DNA from 2 places in the Glaciecola siphonariae genome. Region 2 is predicted to be linked to the other one. Evidence: predicted binding sites of a transcription regulator. Region 2 holds the regulator's gene; the other holds the start of a gene.
The links. Region 2 encodes MetJ, which represses methionine synthesis genes. Its sites were predicted from a motif close to TAGACGTCTAGACGTCTA; they were not measured.
Positions count from the first base shown of each region.

Region 1: thrA (bifunctional aspartate kinase/homoserine dehydrogenase I) is a predicted target of MetJ. The motif match lies at 1,828-1,845, and genes of this name have one in related genera.

Region 1 covers NZ_JBHSGU010000002.1:1,798,347-1,801,840, forward strand. The annotation lists gene thrA (bifunctional aspartate kinase/homoserine dehydrogenase I) at 1-1,635, opposite strand, end outside; gene aceK (bifunctional isocitrate dehydrogenase kinase/phosphatase) at 2,147-3,494, shown strand, end outside.
Region 2 covers NZ_JBHSGU010000005.1:170,418-173,911, forward strand. The annotation lists gene metF (methylenetetrahydrofolate reductase) at 1-815, opposite strand, end outside; gene metJ (met regulon transcriptional regulator MetJ) at 954-1,262, shown strand; gene ACFO4O_RS11935 (DUF2959 domain-containing protein) at 1,298-1,951, opposite strand; gene pip (prolyl aminopeptidase) at 2,117-3,064, shown strand; gene dtd (D-aminoacyl-tRNA deacylase) at 3,061-3,494, shown strand, end outside.

The DNA of each region.
Region 1 (3,494 bases), on a different contig from region 2:
GTGAGTCACAACAAACTGCGTGAGCTTATCTAGAGAAAGAGGTGAATCGGCTTGGGCAAGGCGCGCTTCCCAGCTCGCATCCATGCCAATGCCGTTGGGGTCTAGTAGGCAGGCTTTACTGTTTGCTATCCCGTATACCCTCAGTTTAATGTTTTTTTCTAATAAAATGCTTTGTTGCTGCGAAATTTGTCGAATGAGCTCTTTACCTACGAGCCCACATCCCACAAAGAAAGCGTCAATTGTATTGACGTTGGCAAAGAAATTCTGATGAATCACTTTTACTGCTTTTTTTGCTTTGTTGTTTTCAATTACCGTTGAAATTGAACGTTCCGAAGAGCCTTGTGCAATCGCCACGTTGTTAATCCTTGCTTGCGCCAATGCGTTAAAAAACTTAGCCGCCAATCCTTTAGACTGGCGCATTCCGTCACCAACTAGGGTGACTATTGCCAAGTTTTCACGCATTTCAATGGGCTCTAGTAGCTGATTGTTCAGCTCTAGCGCAAAGTTCTCCTCAAGTAGTTCGTAAGCGCGCGCTGCGTTTTTCTGCGCAATACAAAAGCTAATGCTGTATTCAGACGATGACTGGGTAATAAGCGAAATCGAAATATTGCCTTTTGATATCACATCAAAGATACGACTTGCCATGCCCACCATGCCTTTCATACCGGGGCCTGATACGTTGAACATCACAATATCTTCAAGATGCGATATACCTTTTACGCTAGTCCAAAGCGCACTTTTTTCATGGCTAATAAGCGTGCCAGGCGCAGCAGGATTTAGGGTATTGCGAATAAGGCAAGGAATGCCAAACTGCGCGATAGGTCCTATTGTTTTTGGGTGCAGCACTTTGGCACCAAAATAAGATAGTTCCATCGCTTCTTGATAGGTAAGTTTATCAAGTAACACCGCACCCTCTACCTGATTTGGGTCGGCGTTGTAGACACCGTCAACGTCAGTCCAGATTTCGCAGCATGAGGCGTTGATACAGGCCGCTAAAATAGCTGCCGAGTAGTCTGAACCATTGCGCCCAAGCGTAACTTTTTTACCCTCTTCATTCGCGGCTACAAAGCCGGGCATGATCAAAAATTGTTTGCCGCTTACATCAACATCACTGAACTTTGCGCGAGAGATGTCGAGTTGTGCGAGGCTATCGAGATAATCTCCGCTAGCCTGAACATAATCGACAGGGTCGATAACTAAATTATTAACGCCGTGCGCACTTAAAATTTCGCTAAATATGCGCACGCTTACGTATTCGCCCATGCTTAAAATGCTGGCCGTTACTTGGTCAGGGCAACTCTTCAACAAGGCAATACCTTGCAACTGCTCGGTGAGTAAGGCGAGTTTTTCGTCGATAAAAGCGGAAAGGTCGGTGTAGTTTAAATTAGGTAAGGCATCGTGTAGTTCAGCGGCAATGCTGGTGAGCGTCATGTTAAGCTTAGCGAGTAACTCGCGGTAGTCTTTACCGCTTTGAGCCTGTTCGCATAAAAGTGAGAGCGCATTGGTGACCCCTTTAGGTGCTGACAACACCACAGCTGCCCCCTCGCTCTCATGGGTAGCCCGACTAATGTCAAATACACGCATATAGCGCGCGGCATCAGCCAATGATGAACCACCAAACTTTAAGACCTTCATGAGAGACTCCTCGCTCTTTAATATATTTATTTACACACAAATTGACCAATAAAAAAGCCCGCATGCTGCGGGCTTTCGTTAACTATTCTATTGGCACAAGCTAACGACCGCCCTCAGTTGAGGTGGTAATGGTCATAATACGCATCATGTCGTTAGTTTTTATATTTGTTTTCATAAGGTCAATTTGCCGTATAGACGTCTAAATGTCAACAGGACTTTTAGATTAACTTATATCATTTACTCAGCATTTATAGGCCGCAGGCATTACGTTAAGGCCATGTTAGCAAAACAGCTTGCTTAGATAGCCAAGGGCAAAAAACTTGATTTTCAGGGGGCGTTTGCGCGCTAGTCTACTATAATTTAAACAGTTCTTTCTTAAATTAACACGGGCTTTATCTACAAAGTTCTTAATTTACTTTTCACTGTTTACTTTTCTCTGTTTACTCAAGGCGTAGCAGTGTATTAAGGTGTTGTTAATTACCATTCTTACCGCAATACGGCATTTATTTACATGCTCTCAAAAACCGAACAAGACCCACAGCAACAGGCAAAAGCACTCAGCTATCAAATTTTAAGCGGTTTTGATAAGTCATATCGCCGGTTCAGTCGTATCACCAGTGGAGCGCAAGAGCGTTTTGAGAAGTGTCAATGGGATGCCTCTAGTCAGGGCATTAAAGAGCGCATCACAACCTATCATCAAAGCTTGTCTGAAATTGTGACCGAAATTTATCAGCATATTAATCCTCAGCAGCTACCAGATAGCTTTTGGGAGGCTACCAAAGAGCACTATACAAAATTGCTGAGCAGCCATCCGCAGTTTGAGCTGGCTGAAACCTTTTATAATTCAGTTATTGGGCGTATTTACCGACACGGTCGCATCGACGACAAAATCATGTTTGTCCTCCCAAGCCGTTGCTACCTGTCAGGTCAAGACCGACATAAAGTGGTTAATAGTTTTGATACCTCCGGAACGGTTAGGGCGATGTACGAATCGATTTTTGATACCTATCGATTTAGGGTAGATTTTGACAACTTTGAGCTTGATTTAGCTAACTTAGATAAAGCATTGCGCGAGCGCCTCAGCATAGAACAACTGGCATCGGTACACACCGTTGAAATGCTCAAATCAGTGTTTTACCGAGGCAAGGCTGCGTACCTAGTAGGGCGCATCTGTATGCCTAACGAAACCCTGCCCTTTGTTATCGCTCTGCAGATGACCGAAAAACACACCTTAATGGTAGACGCCCTGCTTACCGAGCGCGCGCACATGAGCGTAATATTTGGCTTCGCACGCTCCTATTTTATGGCGCAAACGCAAAATCCAGCGGAGGTAGTTGCCTTTTTGCAGGAACTGCTGCCTCACAAAAAGCACTTTGAACTTTACACCTCACTTGGCTTTTACAAGCATGGTAAAACGGTTTTTTATCGCAATTATCTACAGCACCTCGATAACAGCGATGATAAGTTTGAACTCGCGCCGGGTATCAAAGGTTTGGTTATGGCAGTATTTCATCTGCCCTCTTATGGGGTGGTGTTTAAGCTTATTCGAGACGAATTTGCCGAAAGCAAAAAAATTACGCGCGAACATGTTAAAGACTGCTACCGCTTAGTAAAAATGACGGACCGAGTAGGCCGAATGGCCGATACTCATGAATACGTAAACTTTGCTTTTCCCAGAGCGCGTTTTGATAAGGCATTGCTCGATCATTTGCTTGCTACCTGCGCAAGCTCGGTAAAGTTTACCGAAACTGAGGTAATCATCACTCATATGTATATTGAGCGCAAAATGACGCCGCTTAACCTATATTTGCAGCAAGAGCAGGATGAAGAAAAAGTCAAAGATGCGATTAAAGACTTAG
Region 2 (3,494 bases):
TGAAAGTGCTTTACGCCCTCTTTAGCCAGCACTTTTACCATATCCATGGCGATATTTGCGCCCAATAGGTTACGGGTGGCTTGGTCGTCTTTGTCGAGCCCTTCGTACATTTTATGCAGCCAACCGGGCACATGAACATTAGTAAAACCTGCAAAGCGCTGTAGGGTTTGGTAATTAGTCACCGGCAGTATGCCCGGAACAATGTCTAAATCGATGCCGGCAGCAGCGGCTCGGTCTCTAAAGCGTAAAAACACGCTAGTATCAAAAAAGAACTGGGTGATGGCCTCATTTGCGCCGGCTTCGGCCTTGCGCTTTAAGTTGAGCAAATCAAATTGGTCGTTACGCGCCTCTGGGTGCTTTTCAGGATAGGCAGCCACTGAAATATCAAAATCTGCCACCTCTTTTAACAGGCTCACCAAGTCGCTGGCGTACATATCGGTTTTTTCAGTACCTTCTGGTAAGTCGCCGCGTAGGGCAACGATGCGGCGTATGCCTGAATCCCAGTAGTCTTGCGCAATTTGTTTAAGTTCGTCTTTGCTGGCATCAACGCAGGTTAAATGAGGAGCGGTAGGAATGCCTGTTTCAGTATGGATTTTTTTAACCACAGCGTGCGTACGGTCTCGCTCGCCGCTATTTGCGCCATAGGTAACCGACATATAGCTTGGGTTTAATGGCGCTAAACGTTCAACCGACTTCCAAAGCGTGTTTTCCATTTCAGGCGTTTTGGGCGGAAAAAATTCGAACGACACGTCGATGTCTCTGAGTTCAGAAAGCGATTGATTGAGCGCGTCGATGCCCTGTGCGTAAGATACCATAATAAACCTTTATAGACGTTTAGACGTCTAAACTACGCAAATAGCGTCTAGACGTCAAGCAGTTTACACGTCTAGATTGACCTTTTTATTATTCCAGTTAGACTTTTCATATAATTAAAATAAACAACGGCACACATTATGGCGCAGTGGAACGGAAAATATATACACCCTTATGCAGAGCATGGCAAAAAATCAGAGCAGGTAAAAAAGGTGACCGTGTCGATTCCTATCAACGTGCTTAAAGTGCTGACCGACGAGCGCACGCGCCGTCAGGTGAATAATCTGCGCCATGCTACAAACTCTGAATTATTGTGCGAGGCGTTTTTACACGCCTTTACCGGACAACCTTTACCCGACGACACTGATTTGAGAAAAGACAATCCAAATCGTATACCGGCACAGGCGCGTCAAATCATGCAAGAAATGGGAACCGAGGCAGAAGAGTAGCCAACACGCCCATTTGCAACGAGTTGGCCCAAGCCCTAGCTTTTAATAGTGGCGATAAAATCGTCAGACTGTTTTATGGCATCGTTCATTTCTTTGATGAGCGCATCCACATCGGTCTTAATAGTGCTTAATTCGCCTTGCAATGAACTTATCGCGTTCGCGTTTAGGTTATGCTTTAAATACAGCACATTGTCTTGTAGCGAGGCAAGCACGGGCGCCATACTCGCTTCAACCTTGCGCATCGACCGAATCAAGGCCTCATAATTACGTCGGGTAGTCCTGAGTTTAGATGAGCTATCTCGGCGCAAGTTAGCATTAGTGATTTCACCCAGCTCTTCTTCCCATTCTCGAAACAAAGACTCGGCAACCGCTTCTACTTTATTGATTCTATCTGATACTTCTTCGGCGCTTTCTTTGCTGTCTTCGTATTCGTCTTTAAGCTCTTCATATACATCTTGTAGCTCACCACCATCAAAATTAATCAGCGCGCTAAATTCTTCAAGAGCGTCTGCAAATTCTTCCTGCGCTTCTTTTTGCGAGTCTTGTGCATCTTCAACGCGGTCAACCAAGATGTCGCGCTTTTCTACGCCAATTTTATCCCACATACTAAAGTACGCATCGTCTATAGCCGATTGGCAACCCGCCATCAGCACGATTGCGCCTGCTGCTAAAAATATTTTATGAACCATGTTGCATCCTTTACCTGTACGTTAATTCATGCGATTGTAAGCATCAGCGCTTTACCTGCCTTACAATACCTGTTGAGCCTTTGCCTGCTTGTGTAAGCCTAGGCTTGAGAATGAACGTAAGCATACTACATAACAATAAAAAGCATAAGTATACGAGGGGATGACGTGTCTATTCAGTCTTTTAAACTACCCGTTTCCTATGGCCACACCCTCCATGTGGAGGTAGCAGGAAATCCAGACGGCATCCCTGTGCTGTATCTTCACGGAGGTCCAGGGGCGGGTATAAATGGTAATTATCAGTGGCCTTTTGACCTTCAGCGTTACATGGTGGTTGCGTTTGACCAACGCGGTTGCGGTCACTCGCAGCCTTTTGGCTGTTTAGAGCACAACTCCACTGACGACCTAATAGAAGACATCGAAGTGCTGCGCAAGCATCTTAATATTGATAGCTGGTATGTGTTTGGTGGGTCTTGGGGCTCTACTTTGGCCTTATGCTATGCCATTGCCCATCCGCTGTCAGTACGCACGATGATACTGCGCGGCGTGTTTCTTGCCCGCCAGCAAGATTTTGACTGGTTTTTAGAGCCTGGTGGCGGCGCGGCGCAAGTATTTCCAGATGCCTATAGTCGATTTTACGGGCAAGTAAGCGGTCAACTCAATCGCTCTGCTGAAATCGCCGACGCGTTTTTTGAACAGTTCAGCAGCAGTGACGACAACATCGCACGAGCAGCCTTGAGTGCTTGGTTTAATTGGGAAGGGGCCATTTCAAAACTCATCCCCGATAAACAACCCTCAAGCGAAATTGCGTCTAATCAGCAGGTTAAGAGTTTAGCCTTGCTTGAGTGTCATTACTTAAAGCATCACTGTTTTATCAGCGAAAACTACATCCTCAACCACGCCCATATTATTAAACGCATCCCTACTTACATCGTGCACGGCCGTTATGACATGGTGTGCCAAGTATCGGCAGCTTACCACCTGCATAAAGCCCTATCGCATAGCGCACTGCATATTATTGACAATGCAGGTCATAGTGCGTCTGAACCGGCCATCAAGAGTACGCTGAAATCGATTATGGATGAGCTGGCGCTAAACTACAGGGCGCAGGCGTGATTGGTCTGATTCAGCGGGTCGCAGGCGCTAGCGTAACGGTAGGCAACAAAACCGTTGGGCAAATCGATAAAGGCATATTGCTGCTGCTCGGTATAGAAAAAGAAGATGGCAGCAACGAAGTTGAAAAATTAGCGCGTAAAGTCATGAACTACCGTATTTTTGCAGATGAGCAGGGTAAGATGAATTTGAGCCTGCTAGATGTAGGTGCCAAACTCCTAGTTGTATCGCAATTTACGCTTGTAGCGCAAACTGATAAAGGCAATCGACCTGGATTTTCGTTAGGGGCAAGCCCTGAACACGGTGAGCGCATTTACAATCAATTTGTGCAGCATGTGCGCGAGCAGTACGGCCACTGCGAAACGGGTATCTTTGGCGCCGATATGCAAGTTGCCTTAGTTAACGATGGTCCGGTGACTTTTCAATTCAAGGT